Regions from separate parts of the Salinithrix halophila genome, predicted to be linked through region 1. Evidence: riboswitches for the same ligand, from Rfam matches in the RefSeq annotation. Region 1 holds a riboswitch; each other region holds the start of a gene.
The links. A riboswitch is a leader RNA that binds a small molecule or an ion and turns the genes downstream of it on or off. The one in region 1 is predicted to bind cobalamin.

Region 1 (6,151 bases):
ATCCCTGGATTGCTGAAGTGCGGGGATCTACACCTGGAGTCGGGTTGATCTCTCCACCGCCTCATCACGATATTTACTCCATCGAGGATCTGGCTCAGTTGATCCATGACTTGAAAAACGCTAATCCCGAGGCTCGGATCAACGTTAAGCTCGTATCCAAGCCCGGTGTCGGAACGATTGCCGCCGGAGTCGCTAAAGGATTGGCGGATGTGATCATGATCAGCGGTTACGAAGGCGGGACTGGTGCCTCACCGAGGACCAGCATCAAACATGCCGGCCTTCCCTGGGAGCTTGGGTTGGCGGAAACCCATCAGACCCTGCTCCTCAACAATTTGCGGGAGCGGGTGGTGTTGGAAACCGACGGCAAAATGATGACCGGCCGGGACGTGGTTGTCGCCGCCCTGCTCGGGGCTGAAGAATATGGATTTGCGACAGCTCCCCTTGTCGTTCTGGGCTGTGTGATGATGCGCGCTTGTCATTTGGATACCTGTCCTGTGGGGGTTGCTACGCAAAACCCGGACCTTCGTAAAAAATTCATCGGTGATCCGGATCATGTCGTGAACTATATGCGTTTTGTGGCTGAAGAGGTTCGGGAGATCATGGCCCAGCTCGGCTTCCGTCGGCTGGAAGAACTGATCGGTCGCAATGATTTGCTGAAGGTGAGCGAGCGGGCGAAACACCACTGGAAAGCCAAGAGCCTGGATCTGTCACCGCTTCTGCACCAGCCGGATGTTCCGCCGGAAACGGGCCGCTACTTTAAACGTCCTCAGGATCATGGTTTGGACGGCTCCCTCGACCGCCGGGAACTGTTGGCTCTCTGTCAGCCGGCTCTGGAATCGGGAGAGCAAGTGGAAGCGACCCTCCCGATTCGTAACACCGACCGAGTAGTAGGGACCATCCTGGGAAGCGAAGTGACGAAACGTTTCGGTGCAAAAGGGCTGCCGGACGATACGATTCGCCTTCGTTTCCAGGGTTCTGCGGGACAGAGCCTGGGAGCCTTCGTGCCGAAAGGCGTTAGCCTGACGGTGGAAGGTGACGCAAATGATTATGTGGGCAAAGGGCTTTCCGGCGGGAAAATCGTGGTGTACCCGCCGGAAGGAGCAGCTTTCGCGCCGGAGGAAAACACGGTGATCGGTAACGTTGCCTTTTATGGGGCAACGGCAGGAGAAGCCTATATCCGCGGGGTCGCCGGCGAGCGTTTCTGTGTCCGCAACAGCGGAGTTCGCGCTGTTGTTGAAGGTGTCGGTGACCACGGCTGTGAATATATGACGGGGGGACAGGTGGTGATCCTCGGCTCGGTGGGCAAAAACTTTGCCGCCGGGATGTCGGGCGGGGTTGCTTACGTACTGGCTGAGGATCTCGATACCCTCACCCGCAATGTAAACCGTGAATTGGTCCTGCTTGAGAGCCTGGAGGATGAGCAGGATCTCGGAGAAGTGAAAGAACTCATCGAAAACCACATCCGGCACACAGGTAGCCTTCACGCCACATCCGTGCTGGAAAAGTGGGAGGATTCCGTTGCCAAGTTCGTCAAGGTGATCCCGAAGGATTACAAACAAATGATGGAGTCCATCGGGGAACTGATGGCCGCCGGTATGAATGAACAAGAGGCGATGGCAGCCGCTTTCGAGAAAAAGGAAGGAAATCGACCGGAGAAAAAGACCGGAAAGGTACGCCGCGAACCGGTACTCACTGGATAAGGAGGGGAGTCGCATGGGTAAAGCCACGGGCTTTATGGAATACGAACGCAAGACAGCGAGTGAGCGGGATCCGCTCACCCGTCTGCGGGATTGGAACGAATATCAACTACCGCTTCCCGAAGATGAATTGAAAAAGCAGGGGGCCCGCTGCATGGATTGCGGCACACCCTTCTGCCATACGGGGATTCCAATCAACGGCACCGATTCCGGATGCCCGCTCTACAACCTGATCCCCGAGTGGAACGATCTAGTCTACCGGGGCCGCTGGAAAGAGGCGTTGGATCGCCTCCTCAAAACCAATAATTTTCCTGAATTTACTGGGCGGGTCTGTCCCGCTCCCTGTGAAGGGGCCTGTACGGTGGCTATTCACGATCCAGCGGTGGCCATCAAGAACATCGAACGGGAAATTATCGACCGCGGGTTTGCAGAAGGCTGGATTGTACCGAGCCCGCCGAAAACTCGAACGGGGAAAACCGTGGCAGTGGTGGGGTCAGGGCCTGCCGGTCTGGCTGCTGCTGACCAACTGAACAAAGCGGGTCATTCGGTGACCATTTATGAGCGGGATGATCGGATCGGTGGACTGCTCATGTACGGGATTCCCAACATGAAACTGGAAAAACGACTCGTGGAACGCCGGGTTGATCTGTTGAAGGAAGAAGGCGTCCACTTTATCACCGGGACGGAAATCGGGAAAGACGTCACCCTCGACCAATTGCGGGATGAATTCGATGCCGTTATCCTGTGTGCAGGAGCGCAAAAACACCGGGATCTCGCCCTGGAAGGGCGGAATCTAGAGGAGATTCATCTGGCGATGAAATACCTGACCGAATCGACGAAAGACCTGCTCGACCCCGCTTTCGAAACTTCCATTTCCGCAGAAGGAAAGGATGTTATCGTCATCGGGGGCGGGGACACCGGGGCGGACTGTGTCGCCACCGCCTTGCGCCAACGGTGCAAAAGTGTCGTTCAGTTCGGTAGGCATCCAAAGCTGCCTGATACAAGGGAGGAAAACAATCCCTGGCCGGAACAACCTTTTGTCTTTACCTTGGACTACGCTTACGAAGAGGCGAAAGCCCGTTTCGGTAAAGACCCTCGGCAATATTCCATCATCACCAAGAAGCTGGTGGGGGATGAAAACGGAAAGGTCAAAGAATTGCACACCGTCGAGGCCGAGAAGATCATCCGTGAAGACGGGAGCTATTCCTTCCGCGAGCTTCCCGGCACGGAGAAAGTGTGGCCTACCCAGCTCGTGCTGGTCGCCATCGGCTTCGAAGGGACGGAAGACGCCCTGTTGCAGAACTCCGGCTTAGATCACCAAAACCGCCGGGTGAAGGCCGAATACGGGGAGTATATGACCAATTTTGACGGGGTGTTCGCTGCTGGTGATGTACGCAGGGGACAGAGCCTCATTGTCTGGGCCATCCACGAAGGACGTGAGGCGGCCCGTGAATGCGACCGCTATCTGATGGGGGAGACAGACCTGCCGTAAAAAAAATCATTCCTTACCCACTTAGTAGTCTCCGGGCACTCCGCTGGGTGGTCGGTGCCTACAGGCGCTTCGCCGGAAACCGGCCCACCTTTGCGGTATAGAAGAACTTTGTCATCCGCCGTTTCGGCGGATTTTTTTATGCTCGCGGTTTCGTAGTAGAGGAGGGAAAAATCAAGCTATACAAAATTTTGTAGACAAAGATTCCGTAAACAGGTATATTGAGGTGGACGGACAACTTCATACGAAAAGGACAGGTGCCGAACATTCCTTTAGGAGTGTTCGGTTAAAAGGGAAGTCGGTGAAAGTCCGACGCGGTCCCGCCACTGTAAATGGGTAGCGAACTGCAAGATGTCACTGTTCCATAGGGGAACGGGAAGGCGCAGGGAGCGATGACCATGAGCCAGGAGACCTGCCTGTCCTGACCACCATTTGTACCTGCGAGGATGGGGAGGTGAGTGACGGAGAACCGGACACACGGTGAATTTCACCGAGGTGATCACCGGTTTATGCTTTCATGCACACAAAGCACATCCTAACAGGGGTGTGTTTTTTATTGTTTTCGCCAGGGCCCGCGGCATAGAGGCTTCATGGCGGAAGGAGGCGTTGCGACGTTGGAGAAGGGTTTCGTTTTTATCGTGGGAGCAGGACCGGGAGCTCCGGGTTTGATCACTGTTAAAGGGAAGGAAGCGCTGGAGATGGCGGATGTGGTCTTGTACGACCGCCTTGTTAGTCCGCGTTTACTGGAGAGCGTTCCAGATCATTGTGAGAAGATCGACGTGGGCAAACGTCCTTCATCCAATCGGTGGACCCAGCAGGAAATCAACCGGACCCTTGTCCAAAAAGCGGGGGAAGGGAAAACCGTGGTACGGCTGAAGGGAGGAGACCCCTTCGTCTTTGGTCGGGGTGGGGAGGAAGCGGCCACTCTGGTACAAGCCGGGGTCCCCTTTGACGTAATACCCGGTATCAGCTCTGTGACGGCGGTTCCGGCCTATGCGGGAATCCCGGTCACTCATCGCGATTACAATTCTTCCTTTGCCGTGGTGACCGGGCATGAACGTCCAGATAAAAAAGAACCCTCGGTGAAATGGAAGCATCTGGCTAAAGGGCCGGAAACGCTAGTCATCCTGATGGGCGTCTCCAACCTAGACTATATCTGCGAACAATTGATCCAGTACGGACGTAGCCCGGAAACGCCGGTAGCCCTGGTTCGTTGGGGCTCTCGGATAGACCAGGAGACGTTGACAGGCACTTTGTCTGACATCGCGGAACGGGTGATTATACACAGCTTTAAGTCCCCTGCCGTCATTATCGTGGGGGAGGTGGTTCGGGAGCGGGAACGACTCTCCTGGTATGAACCAAAGCCCTTGTTCGGAACGCGGATATTGGTGCCTCGGACACGGCAAGGTCCGAGCGTGCTTTCCAAAACCATCGAATTCCTTGGAGGAGAAGCGGTGGAATTTCCCGTCGCCTGTATAAGGCCGACGGAGGGTTTTTTGCAGGAGATGAGCCGGGAACATTCGTGGGACTGGCTTCTGTTCAGTCACGTCTCGGCGGTGGACGCCTTTTTCCGCGCTCTGGGGGAGTTGGAAAAGGATATTCGAGCATGGGCCGGGGTCAAGGTGGCGGCAATCGGAGATAAGACCGCTAAAGCCTTGCAGGAGAAAGGGGTATGTGTGGAATCTTTTGCCGCCGACGACCGGGTGGAAACCTTGTTGGAAGCCATGGAAGAGCGAATCGCCCCTGGAGAAGAGGTCCTTCTATTGCGAGGCCGCTCTCGACGGGATGAACTGGCGGAATCTCTTCGCCAGGTGGGATGCCGTGTGACGGAAACCAAAGCCTTCGGGGCCCAGACCGTATTTGGTCAGTCGAAAGAAGCCATCCGTCTGCTACTGGATAGAAAAGCGGACTGGATCGCTTTTGCAAGCTCCTCGACGGTCCGCCACTTTTCAGAAGTCCTTCGATTAGAGCGTCCGGATGGGGAGGAGTTGCTGCACTCCATTCAAATCGCTTGTATCGGGCCGGAGACGGCCCAGGCGGCGGGGGAATCGGGGATGCGTGTCGATGTGGAGGCCAATCCTCATACCGTAGAAGGGTTAGTCGAGGGAATTAGCCGATGGCTGCCGGAACCGAAGGAAGCACTTGCCGGCCTGGCGGATTGATCACAACTTTACATGGGACAGAGGAGGAAAACGGATGGATTGGGGAATATGGACGACCTTAGGAGTTGGTTTGCTGCTGGGTTTACGCCATGCATTGGACCCGGACCATTTTATCGCGGTATCTACTATCGCCAGCCGCACCGGTAACGTGTTGAAGGCGACGGCTTCTGGTATCTACTGGGGGTTGGGGCATACCTGTACCCTGCTCTTGATCGGGCTGCCGCTCCTGGCCATGAAGACAGCACTGCCGGATTCGATTCAACTGGTTATGGAGATCGCTGTCGGTTGTATGCTCGTCACCCTGGGCTGGACTTCGTTTCATGCCTTCCGAAGGGGAGAGATGCGACGGCCTTCGGCGGAGACAGGGGATGAAAATCCCGGAGAACAGCGGGTCGGGTATCGGTTGCGCTCGTTCCTGGTGGGAATGGTTCACGGAATGGCCGGGACCGGGGCGATGGTGGTCATGGTGATGGCTTCCTTGCGGAGCTTGTCCGATGCTTTTCTGTACCTGTTAGTGTTTGGGGTCGGCACGGTAGCGGGGATGAGCTTGTTCGCCGTTTTAATCGGTTTTCCTTTCACTTATGCGAGTAAGCATTCGGTCAGTATCGAGCGAGGGATGGGGATGACAGCTGGTGTGGTTTCCATATTGTTCGGTTTTTACTATATCCAAGGCACGCTGTTTCACGATGGGTTCTTTTAAAAGAAAGGGGCGTGACCATGCGGATTTATACACGCAGAGGGGACGAAGGGGAAACATCGGTCATCGGAGGTCGGGTCTCCAAGGATCATATTCGGGTAGAGGC
Region 2 (6,151 bases), on a different contig from region 1:
GTCCGGAGAGCCCGGAGGGAACCCCGATGCAGTTCTTCCATCCTCGTAAAGGTCGAATTAGCCTGGAACAAATGATATCGGAGATCTACGCCTACATCGAAGAGGATCGGTCCGCCGTCTACAAAATGGTGATCGGGACTGATTCTCAGACAAGCCATCGCGGTACCTTGTTTGTGACAGCCATCATTATCCACCGTGTAGGGAAAGGGGCCCTTTTTTACTACTCCAAAAAGAAGAGCCGTCCGCTTCTGGACCTTCGCTACCGGATCTACAAGGAAACGGAGTACAGTCTAAGCTGCATGGAAAAGTTGAAGGAAAAGGATTTTCTGAGCGCTTCTTGGGACCTTCCGGTAGAGATTCACCTGGATGTAGGCCGAAAAGGAGAAACCCGCAAGCTGATTCAGGAAGTGGTGGGATGGGTAACAGCCGTTGGGTATACAGCCAAGATTAAACCGGACGCCTATGCGGCCAGTGCGGTTGCGGATCGTTTTACGAAATGAAGGCTTACCAACGGTAGAAATTGGTTTGGGATTTCATTGCGGGATTTCCCGCTTTTTTTGTTTTGGGTAGTGCCCATGATTTACCCTGAAGGAAAGCAGAAGGATGTCGGGATTTAGGTATTCCTGTCATTTGGAAAAAACCCGTTGACACAGGGCTTTTCCCCTTGCTATAATTCAACTTTTGACAATAAACCCTTGCCGTGATATAATAATCATCGAGTGAGGTGGTCGAATTAAATGGGTAGGAATGCGCTATCTGAGATAAAACGGACGTTGGAAGGTTATATTGGACAGAAGATCCGGTTGAAAGCCAACAGCGGACGTCGCAAGACCATTGAGCGAAGTGGGGTTTTGGAAGAAACGTACCCCTCTGTCTTCATCGTGAAACTGGACGAGGAACAGCATTCCTTTGAGCGTGTCTCGTATAGCTACGCAGACATCCTGACGGAAACTGTGGAATTAACCGTCTGTCACGGTGAGGGACAAGTCCCTGTAAAATATGTAAAGAATCCTCAATAAGCACCGGAAGACACCCGGTGCCGTTGATTGGCTGGTCATCGAAATCCGAGCCCGAGTGGATCGGATTTTTTTATGTCCCTTTTTGCTTGCACCTTTCCAATCATTTGTGTAAAATCGGATATATAGTAATTTGTATAAATTAAAACACCATATCTTGTGTTCAAGGTTTCAGGTGCTTAGCGGCTTAAAATGGGAATCCGGTGCAAATCCGGAGCTGTCCCCGCAACTGTATGTGTGGACGAAACGAAACAGCCACTGCGCGTCGGGTCCTGTATGACAGGGCTTTCCGCGCCGGAAGGCTCGGAGTAGGACGAAACACCAGCCAGTAGACCTGCCTGAAACCATCGGTTTCTGATCTTCGGGGATTGAGAGGAGAAACGGTGCGGACATAAGGGAGGAACCAGCGGTCCGATCGGCACCGTTTTTATTTTGCGGATATCCTCCCCTCCTATGTCTTAGCCGATTTTCTCCCGCCCGCAATCGGGCGTTTTTTCATGGAGTGGAAAAGAGGGTGGAGAAAGGGGGCAGTTGCCCCCACTAAGGAAGGGTGGAAAATCGGATGACGATGATCCTGAAGGAACGGGGAGATACACGTCCGTTGGAGGAACAGAAACTGAGGGAATGGATCCAACAGTTGATGGAACGGTTTCCCCACCTGAATGCAGATTCCTATATGGATAAAACCGTACGTGAATTATTGGGGAAAGAGCGTTGTACAGAGGAACAGATGACCAACCTCCTGATCCTCAACGCCCTGGAGAACATCAGTGGGGATACTCCTGATTGGACTTATGTGGCTGCAGAAGCCTATGTACGTTCCCTGTACCGGGAGGCAGCGAGGAGCCGGGGGGGAGATCCGGCGAAGGGGTACGGTGACTTTGCCTCCATGGTTCGAACGCTCACCCAAAAAGGGATCTATTCCTCACTACTGACACAAGCTTATACAGAAGAGGAGATGTGCGAACTAGCGCTGGCCATTGAGCCGGCAAGAGATCGTCTGTTTACATATATCGGCTTACGAACGCTGGCTGATCGTTACCTGGCACGCGATCATGACGGGGCGGTGTACGAGCTTCCCCAGGAGCGCTTCCTGGTTATCGCCATGGTTCTGATGTCGAGGGAGCCCCGTAGTCAGAGAGTGATGCTGGTAAAGGAGGCATACTGGGCCCTATCCAACCTGTATATGACGGTGGCCACTCCCACTTTCGCTAATGCAGGGAAGAATTACGGTCAGTTATCTTCTTGTTTTATCGACACAGTGGAGGATTCCCTGAGGGGGATCTACGACAGTAACACGGATGTTGCCACCCTCTCCAAAGGAGGGGGCGGGCTTGGTGTCTACCTGGGTAAGATTCGCTCCCGTGGCAGCGATATCAAGGGGTTCAAAGGGATTAGTTCCGGCGTCCTGCCTTGGATGAAGCAATTGAATAATACGGCTGTCAGTGTCGATCAGCTGGGTCAGCGACAGGGTTCCATCGCTGCTTACCTGGACCTCTGGCATAAGGATATTTTCTCTTTTCTCGACGCCAAACTGAACAATGGAGATGAACGTCTGCGAACCCATGATATCTTTACAGGCGTATGCGTTCCCGATCTGTTCATGGAGAAGGTGGAAGAGAGGGAGGAGTGGCACCTATTTGACCCTCACGAAGTACGCCGGGTGATGGGCTTCTCTCTGGAGGACTTTTATGATGAAGAGCGGGGAGCCGGTTCTTTCCGTGAGAAGTACGAGGCTTGTGTGGCCCATCCCGACCTCTCCCGGAAAACGGTGTCGGCCATTGAGATCATGAAACGGATTATGATTTCTCAGCTGGAGACCGGAACTCCGTATATGTTCTATCGGGATGAGGTCAACCGGATGAATCCCAACAAGCATGCTGGTATGATTTACTCCTCCAACCTATGTTCGGAGATCATGCAAAATATGAGTCCCACCACCGTGGAAGAAGAACGAACCGAGGATGGAAAAATCGTCGTTACCAAGGTGCCCGGTGACTTTGTGGTCTGTAATCTGTCTTCCATCAATCTGGGCAGAGCTGTACCCGACGAAGTGCTGGAACGGTTGATCCCGATCCAGGTGCGGATGCTGGACAACGTGATCGACCTGAATACGATTGAGGTTCTTCAAGCGAAGTTGACCAATGAAAAATACCGGGCGATCGGTCTGGGTACATTCGGCTGGCACCATCTACTCGCTCTCCAAGGGATCATCTGGGAGTCGGAGGAAGCCGTGGATTATGCCGATACCCTCTACGAAAAAATTGCCTTCTTGACCATCCGCGCCTCAGTGGAACTTGCAGAGGAAAAAGGGGCATATCCAGCGTTTTCCGGTAGTGAGTGGGAGACCGGGGCCTACTTTGAGCGGCGAGGATATACCGGTGAAAAGTGGGAAGCCCTGAGAGAAGCAATCCGGGATGAAGGGATTCGGAACGGCTGGCTGATGGCAGTCGCCCCTAATGGTAGTACCTCGGTGATCGCCGGTAGCACCGCGTCGATTGATCCTGTCTTCCAGAAGGAGTACAGCGAAGAGAAGAAGAATTATCGCATCCCGGTTACGGCGCCGGATTTGTCACCGAAGACGACCTGGTTTTATAAGTCGGCCTATGAAATCGATCCGCGCTGGAGCCTACGCCAAAACGCCGCTCGTCAACGACATATCGACCAGTCTCAATCCTTTAACTTGTATGTGAAGCACGATATCAAGGCAAAGGACCTCCTGGATATCCATCTGACGGCCTGGAGGCTGGGGCTGAAAACGACGTATTATACCCGGTCGACCTCTTCCGAGATCGTTGACTGCGAAAGTTGCTCCAGCTAAGCAGGAAGAAAGGGGTGAAAACGATGCAACAACGCAAGCTCTATGACGTCACGGCTCCCAATGCCAGCACGGGGATTATCAACGGTCGGTCCTCCAATGTGCTCAACTGGGATGACTGCCGATTCCCCTGGGCTTACCCGATGTACAAAAACATGTTGGCCAATTTCTGGACTCCCTTCGAAATCAACATGGCGGAAGATATCAAGCAATGGCCCCGGTTGTCGGAGGAAGAGCGGTATACGTTCAAACGGATCATCGGACTTCTGGCCTTCCTGGATTCCATACAGACCGATTACTCTGCCAAGGTGGCGGACTATCTGACCGATTCGAGCCTGTCTGCTCTAATGTCCGTCCTTTCATTCCAGGAAGTGGTCCATAACCAGTCCTATTCCTATGTCCTGTCCTCCCTTGTGCCCAAAGGGGAACAGGATGAGATCTTTGAGTATTGGAAGCATGATGTGGTCCTTCGGGAGCGAAACGACTTTATCGCACAGGGGTATGAGGCTTTCACGAAAAATCCCACCCCCCAGACATTCCTGGAGTCGATTGTCTACGATATCATCCTGGAAGGGCTCAACTTTTACTCCGGGTTTGCGTTTTTCTACAACCTGGCTCGCAATCAAAAGATGGTTGCCTCTTCGACGATGATCAACTACATTAACCGGGATGAACAGCTCCACGTCCGTCTGTTTACCCAAATTTTTAAGGAGCTGTTGACGGAGAACCCTGAACTGGATAATGAGGCCAACCGTCGTTTTGTCTCAGAGACCTTCCGACAGGCCGCAGCGTTGGAGACAAGATGGGGTGAAACCATCATCGGTGATCGCTTCGACGGGATCAGCATGGATGATCTTCGTTCATATATTCGCTTTATAACCAACAAACGGGTGCGGGAGATGGGCATGGAGCCTCCTTTCGAGGGGTACCGGAAAAACCCGATGCGCTGGATTGTCGCCTATGAGGACGTCAACAAAGGCAAACAGGATTTCTTCGAAGGAAAATCTCGCCAATACACCAAAGTCTCCGTGGATAATGGCTTTGATGAATTGTAAAGAACTCTTGTCATAGAGGAAGGGATTGGGTGCGGAATCCTTTCGTCTTTTGCCCATACTAATGGATGCCCGCGGTTTGTAAGGGAGGAATGGCTTTTGGCGCGACGGGGGATCATGTCGGATGCCTTGAAGGTCGAGTTAGCCAAAGAACTGGGTTTTTATGACGTGGTTCAACGCGAAGGCTGGGGTGGAATCAAGGCACGGGATGCCGGTAATATGGTGAAACGGGCGATCCAGCTGGCAGAAGAGCGCATGGCCGACCAAGACCGATAACCAAACATCGAACCGCGGGTCTGCGGCCGGGGAGTCCTTCCCCGGCCGTCTTTGTTTCAGCTTTTACGGGGGTTGGCCACGTGTTACAATAAGAAAGCCAACCGAAGCATGGTATGGAATCTTTTTTATTCATGAAAGAAAAGAGTGACCGGCGAGGTGGCAGACAGGGGGGCAACAGCTTGGATATCTCTGTAAAAGCGCCAGCCAAGATTAATCTGACGCTGGATGTCTTACATAAACGACCGGATGGGTACCATGATCTGGAGATGGTTATGACCACCGTCGACCTGGCCGACCGCATCGACCTAACCGAGACCTCAGGGGGCATTCGACTGGAAAGTACCTCCGGGTTTGTTCCCTTTGATGATCGGAACTTGGCTTATCGTGCCGCTGCTCTTATTAAAGAACGGTTTGGAATCCAGAAGGGAGTCCATATCCTCATTCACAAACATGTTCCAGTGGCCGCGGGGCTGGCCGGGGGAAGTTCCGATGCCGCCGCCACACTGCGCGGGTTGAATACGATGTGGGATCTGGGTCTTTCGCCGGAAGAACTAGGGGATCTGGGCCTTGCCCTCGGTTCTGATGTTCCTTTTTGTGTACGGGGAGGGACTGCCATCGCCAGGGGACGGGGGGAGAAGTTGACACCCCTCTCACCTCCGCCACCTTGCTGGGTGGTATTGGCGAAGCCTCCCCATGGGGTCTCGACCGCAGAGGTGTTTCAGGCGCTGGATATGAGAAAGATCGCCGAGAGGCCGAACTTGGAGGGGATGCTGAAAGCCATAGACCAGGGGGATTTTCCTTCTGTCTGCTCCCACCTCTCCAACGTCCTGGAAGGGGTGACGATGCCCGCTTACCCCAAGGTCCGCTTCCTCAAGGAACGGATGGTGTCTTTCGGTGCGGACGGCGTCCTGATGTCCGGCAGTGGCCCCACGGTTTTTGGCCTGGTTAAGAAGGAATCGGTTGTTCGGCGGGTGGTCAACGGATTGCGC
Region 3 (6,151 bases), on a different contig from region 1:
AAGGCGTTTCAAATTTAGATTTTCTTTGAACGTGATCGATGTGTTGAAAAAGCCGTTAACCACCTTTAGCGGGCCCTGCTTCTTGTCAGGAAGAGAGGGAAGAAGGCCTGCTTCTTTTCCTCCGGGAGAAATCTCTTCCAGAAGATCCCTGGCTGGTGGGTCATCGGCGATGTTGGAGACACGTTTTTCCGCTATCCAACCGGTTTGGTTTCCTTTTTTCAGATCCCTGATTTGATATCCTTTGGCCTCTGCCTTTTTCCGGATAGGTTGCAGCTTCTCCGTCAGCAAGGGGTTAGTCAGCATTTTTAGCCGGTAAACCCCAGAGCCGTCGGCATGGACTGTGATATGCATATCAGCGTCTACACAGCCAGCTAGCAAACAGAGGGAAAGTACGAGCAGGCCTATAAAGGTGTATCGGTTTGTCTTCATCCATCCGCTCCTTCTGTCCACCTTTGGACATATAAGGAAGAGGCCCCGTGAGGCCTCCGGTGGTCGGTCGATGCCGTTGGCTTCCTCCGGTTAATATAATTCGACAAGGGTGAGCAGGGCTTTGACATTCGGATCTACCGTCTTGGGATCGACCTGACCAGTCTCATCGAAACGAACCCGGGAGAGAGAGTCGGCGATGGGGTTGGGTTGTTCAAACCGAAGGACCCCTGATTCCTGCATTTCCTTCACTTGGATCACCTTTTGATGCAACTGTTTGTTATCCATACTCATCCATCCTCCTTGGGCGGTCGAATCGGAGTCCGGACCCAAAAGGAGAGGCGGGAGCTTCCGATTGATCCTCTTTTAGGGTAACGCAAAAATTGACGAAATGGAACGAAAAAATGTCCACCCCAATAATAAACATCTTGACTTGAGCTCCCATCCATGGGAACGTTATTTTATAACCGAAAGGTTCAATTGTATATCGCGGGGACAGGTACCCCTCCCACTGAGGAGAGGTTGAAAAGGGAAGCCGGTGTGATTCCGGCGCGGTCCCGCCACTGTGACAGGGAAGTCGCTGCCCATCAGCCACTGGCCAAGCACGGCCGGGAAGGCGGGCAGCAGATGATGAACCTGGAGCCAGGAGACCTGCCTGTTCCAACGACACTGTTTGACCTACGGTAGATAGGGAGGTGTTGGAATGATCCACTGGAGAATTCGTCGCACGAAGCGGCCCGGTTAGACATGTCCACCTGTCTGTTGAAAGGCGTGGGATGTCTTTTTTATTTCCTTGGAGGGAGCGTGGCCGCTATGAAGATCGAAAGCAGCAATTTGGGTTTCCCCCGGATCGGGGCGGAACGTGAATGGAAAAGAGTGTTGGAGGATTTCTGGGCCGGGAAAACGGAAGAAAAGGATTTTTTGCCCGCGATGAAGCGAATCCGACTAGAACATATAAAAAAACAGGCCGATGCTGGGGTGAACCGGGTTCCGGTCGGTGACTTCACTCTGTATGACCATGTGTTGGATACAGCGGTGATGTTCGGCCTGATCCCTGAGCGATTTCAGCACCGAGAAGGGCCAGTTTCCCTGAACACCTATTTTTCGATGGCCCGGGGGGCTGAGGGAAAAGCAGCTTGTGAAATGACGAAATGGTTTAACACCAACTACCACTACATCGTACCGGAATGGGGGGAGGCCGAGCCGGTTCTTACCGAGAATAAACCCCTGACCGCCTGGAGAGAAGCGAAGGAAGAACTGGGCATCGAGGGAAAACCCGTCTTGCTCGGCCCTTACACCTTTGCCAAACTGTCGAAGGGTTTTAAACCGGCTGATCTTCCAGGAGTGCTGAAAAAGTTGGTACCTCTTTATGCCAAGGTTCTGCGGGAATTAGAGGATGCAGGGGTGGAATGGGTTCAGGTGGATGAACCCGCCTTGGTTCTCACCCACCCTCATGGGGAGATGGAAGCCGTCGAGGAAGTCTATCAGGAGTTGGCTCGATCGGTTTCGGGGGTTCGAATCATGCTTCAAACCTATTTTGGTTCGATTGAGCATTATCAGGATGTAGCTCGTCTACCTGTAGCGGGGATTGGCCTCGACTTCCAGGCAGGGAGAGAGGGGAACCTCCACTCCCTCCGTCGATTCGGCTTTCCAGAGAACAAGGTAATGGGAGTCGGCATTCTCGATGGGCGTAACATTTGGCGTGGGGATCTGCCCCAGGAGCTAGACTTCCTGGAAGGGGAACTTCGTTCGCTAGGGGCATGTAGCGGATGGTGGATTCAGCCTTCCTGTAGCTTGATTCACGTCCCGGTCTCAGTCGGGAAGGAAGAGGAGCTGCCTCCAGTTTTGAAACGGGCGCTCTCTTTTGCGGAAGAAAAACTAGAGGAAACGACCCTTCTCACCCGTGCCCTCTGTGAAAGAAAGGAAATGGTCGAGGAGGGGCTTCAGGCGGCCCGGGACGCTCTTCATGGATTGGCCCGATCCGAGTTACGCACCCGGCCGGAAGTGAGGGAGGCTGTCCGTCAGGTTACCGAATTGGATACGTGGCGAGACACCCCCTACCCGGAACGACGTCGCATCCAGCAGGAGCGCTTCCGTCTCCCTCTGTTTCCGACAACTACCATCGGGAGCCTGCCCCAAACTCGAGAAGTTCGTGGAGCCCGCCTAAAATGGCGCAGAGGGGATTGGTCCGATGCCCGGTACCGGGAATTTGTAAAAAAAGAAATCGCCGATTGGATCCATATCCAGGAGGAGCTAGATCTGGATGTATTGGTACATGGAGAGTTTGAACGTACGGACATGGTGGAGTATTTCGGTGAAAAATTAGACGGTTTTGCTTTTACTCGCTACGGTTGGGTCCAATCCTACGGTTCTCGGTGTGTCAAACCCCCGATCCTCTTTGGCGATGTCGAGTTCCGGGAAGCGATGACAGTAGAAGAGGTCGTCTACGCACAGAGTCTAACTTCAAGGCCGGTAAAGGGGATGTTGACGGGCCCGGTGACGATCCTTAATTGGTCGTTTGTACGAGACGATCTCCCGCGCCAGGAGGTAGCCCGTCAGGTGGCTCTTGCCTTAAAGGCGGAAGTAAAGGCATTGGAAGCCGCTGGGATCGGCATGATCCAAATGGATGAGCCGGCACTCCGTGAAGGGTTGCCCCTGAAGTCGGAGGAGCAAAAGACCTACCTGGACTGGGCTATCTCCTCTTTCCGGCTGGCGGTTTCGGGAACGGTAGCAGAGACCCAGGTTCACACACACATGTGTTACAGTGATTTTCATGATATTTTGGAGGCGATTCGGGAGATGGATGCTGACGTGATCTCGATTGAGACCTCCCGTAGTCATGGAGAGTTGATTGAAGCCTTTGAAACCCATACCTATGATAAAGGAATTGGGCTCGGGGTTTACGACATCCATAGCCCCCGTGTCCCCCCGGTGGAAGAAATGGCTGAATCTGTCCGGCGCGCCCTGCGTGTTCTTGAACCTAGTCTGTTCTGGATTAATCCGGACTGTGGGTTGAAGACGCGTACACGGGATGAGGTGGTTCCTGCCTTGCGTAACATGGTGGAGGCCGCCCGCCACCTTCGGGAGGAGCAACGGTTAAAGGTTCACGGATAAATCTCAATTCGTAAGAGAACTCGATAATTGAGCCGGACACCCCGTGTGTCCGGCTTTTTCAGGGTTTCGATAACCGAGAGGACCTATAACCTCCGGTCGGTTGTTTTTTTAAAATGAGAAGTTTACCATGTTAGAATATAAAAACCTATGTCAGGATGGAACTTGGAGGAAACCGGTACTGAAAAAAAGGAAGGCGGTAGCAACTTGAAACGCGTAGGACTCGGATTGTTGGTCTTCTTCTTGTTAGCGGGCATATCGGCATGGGTGACGCTTTCGGAAGGAGAGGGAAAAACCCGGGAGGCGGAAAACATGGCGAAGGGGGCTGCCGACGAGTTGCAACGGGACAAGGTCGTCGACCCTTTTCGCAGCACAAACGGGAAGATCCTAGAAAAAGAACGGTTAAATTTGAAAAGTCGTTATTCGGATCAAGTGGACGTATATCGGATCGTTTACCTGAGTGAGGGGGTCCGTGTGGCTGGCTTTCTCTGCAAACCGAAAAATCACACTGAGAAGTTGCCGGCCATTATTTATAACCGTGGGGGGATTGTTGACACGGCCCATGTCACCGCTCGGACGCTGAAATATTTGGCCAAGCTGTCAGCCAACAAGTATGTAGTCATCGCTTCCCAATACAGAGGAGCTCCCGGAAGTGCAGGTCATCTTAGCATGGCAGGGGAAGATGTGAAAGATGTACTCAATCTGTTCCCTCTTGCTGACCGTCTCCCCTATGTCGATCAGAACAAAAAAGTGATGTTGGGCTTTTCCCGAGGCGGCATGATGACATATATGGCCCTGAAGGAGGGTGTGGATGTTCAAGCAGCTGCCACAGTGGGCGGGGTGGCCGATCTGAGCCTGCTGTATGAGCAGAGCGGCGATGTTTTCCGTAACCCGCTTTCCAGGCTGGTTGGGGATCCGCTCCTGGATTCCAAAGAATACCAGATCCGTTCCGCCATTAACTGGGCGGACGAGCTGCGTGTCCCCCTTTTGATCCTCCACGGCTTGGATGATCATACCGTCTCGCCGGAACACTCAAAAAGGTTGGCGGAAAGGATGGTCGATCTGGGTTATGAACACCGGTTGGTGCTGGTTCCCGGCGGCAACCACTACCTAACCAACCGGGCTCAAGTACGGGACCGTGAGATTTTGAACTGGTTTGATCACTACCTGCGGGAAGATGGCACTCCTATGGAATAAGGCCGACAGGGGCGATGGAAGTTCCCTGTCGGTTTTTTTATTGCAAGTTTCCATGGTCAGTGTCATTTTTCTGGGTTACTTCGGCAAATATATCATGACCTGTCTGGTTGTTGTTCGTTTGACTGGCAAGGTTGGGTGTGGGCTGAGTGGGGTTCATCTGAGCAGGAACGGGTTGAAGCTGGCTCTGGATCGTTTGGAGAAGTTGGTTCAAATCCCCTTTGGTTGCCGGTTTTGCTTGGTCCATCAATTCATATCCCAGTTGACCGCTCGGCTCCAGGGTAGCCCACTTGACATCCGTGAATTTTGTAACGCTGTTTTGTCTTAGTCGTGTTTCCAGTTGATCCACCGTCAGTCGGAGCTTTTTTAAGTTATCCGTTTGCAATTGGCCGTTTTGGATTACCATGACCGCCTTGCCTGTAATTAAGCTTTCCGTGGTATCAGATTTGAGCTGTAAATATTCAATGATCAGTAGGGAAATCACCAGGATAGAGGCGACAAGGAAAGTGACCCCTAGTCCATGACCGCTGACCGGCTGAATCAGGAGCGTTCCGATCGAAATCATTAAGACGGTTTGTGAGAGGGTCATCTGGGAGATCGTTTTGCGTCCGGCAACCCGTAATAATACGGTACCGACCAATACGATTGAGATCGCCTGCCATATCCATTGCATCGTACATCCCTCCGAATTCGTTTAGTGGGTATCTTACCCAAAAGAACGGGGGTTAATAAAAAGGCCTTCTTTTCGAAAAAAAAGCCGGCCCTTTGGAGGAAGGGACGGTTTTTCATTGAAAGTGGGGCTTTTTTATAATCTGCCGGATTTGATAATGGAGTAGATGAGCCAAAAGAGCATGAAGGAGGCGATGAAAAACCCGATCTCGATCGCAGGGACTTTCCAGAGTAAGGTATTCTGACGTGTGAGGGAAGAACCGATGATCAGGCCGCACATGATAATGCTGAAAGAAAGGAGAACGATGCTATAGGAGAGGCGGTTGACGATTTGGTCCAGCTTTCTGAGGAAGACGTTAAGCCGGGGAACGCCGACATCCACTTGGACCCGGCCTTTTTTTAGGTTTTCTGTCAGTTCCTTCAGTTGCCGGGGCAGTTCTGCCAGTGTCTCACTATAGTCGAGCAGGCTCGTCCATGCGGAGGCGGCCATCCGCTTGGGGTTGTAGCGTTCCCGGATCAGTTCTTCCCCGAAAGGTTGGGTGATTCGGGTGACATTGATTTCGGGGTCCAGTTTTTTTACCAGGCTTTCCAAGGTGACCATGGTCTTGCCAAGCAGGGTTAGATCTGTCGGGATACGCACCCGGTGGCGGTAAGCGACATCGAAGAGGTCGTTTACCGCTTCTCCGAGATTGATGTCGGAGATGGAGATGTCATAATACTTATCCTTCAATTCATCCATATCCAGCCATAG

Region 2: it holds a riboswitch for cobalamin, as region 1 does, so the genes downstream of both, ACFOUO_RS01845 (ribonucleoside-diphosphate reductase subunit alpha) here and cobA (uroporphyrinogen-III C-methyltransferase) in region 1, are expected to answer to the same signal.
Region 3: it holds a riboswitch for cobalamin, as region 1 does, so the genes downstream of both, metE (5-methyltetrahydropteroyltriglutamate--homocysteine S-methyltransferase) here and cobA (uroporphyrinogen-III C-methyltransferase) in region 1, are expected to answer to the same signal.

The regions. Positions count from the first base shown of each region.
Region 1 is NZ_JBHSAP010000018.1:52,185-58,335, forward strand. Features, by position in the region: gene gltB (glutamate synthase large subunit) at 1-1,700, shown strand, start outside; gene ACFOUO_RS13310 (glutamate synthase subunit beta) at 1,714-3,189, shown strand; cobalamin riboswitch at 3,425-3,620, shown strand; gene cobA (uroporphyrinogen-III C-methyltransferase) at 3,801-5,348, shown strand; gene ACFOUO_RS13320 (urease accessory protein UreH) at 5,383-6,048, shown strand; gene ACFOUO_RS13325 (cob(I)yrinic acid a,c-diamide adenosyltransferase) at 6,066-6,151, shown strand, end outside.
Region 2 is NZ_JBHSAP010000004.1:157,870-164,020, reverse strand. Features, by position in the region: gene ACFOUO_RS01855 (ribonuclease H-like YkuK family protein) at 27-500, shown strand; gene veg (biofilm formation stimulator Veg) at 738-1,019, shown strand; cobalamin riboswitch at 1,173-1,372, shown strand; gene ACFOUO_RS01845 (ribonucleoside-diphosphate reductase subunit alpha) at 1,585-3,837, shown strand; gene ACFOUO_RS01840 (ribonucleotide-diphosphate reductase subunit beta) at 3,861-4,889, shown strand; gene ACFOUO_RS01835 (small, acid-soluble spore protein, alpha/beta type) at 4,986-5,162, shown strand; gene ispE (4-(cytidine 5'-diphospho)-2-C-methyl-D-erythritol kinase) at 5,342-6,151, shown strand, end outside.
Region 3 is NZ_JBHSAP010000009.1:642,132-648,282, reverse strand. Features, by position in the region: gene ACFOUO_RS09490 (DUF3153 domain-containing protein) at 1-429, opposite strand, end outside; gene ACFOUO_RS09485 (hypothetical protein) at 520-714, opposite strand; cobalamin riboswitch at 907-1,099, shown strand; gene metE (5-methyltetrahydropteroyltriglutamate--homocysteine S-methyltransferase) at 1,240-3,540, shown strand; gene ACFOUO_RS09475 (alpha/beta hydrolase family protein) at 3,745-4,734, shown strand; gene ACFOUO_RS09470 (DUF421 domain-containing protein) at 4,772-5,404, opposite strand; gene ACFOUO_RS09465 (ABC1 kinase family protein) at 5,537-6,151, opposite strand, start outside.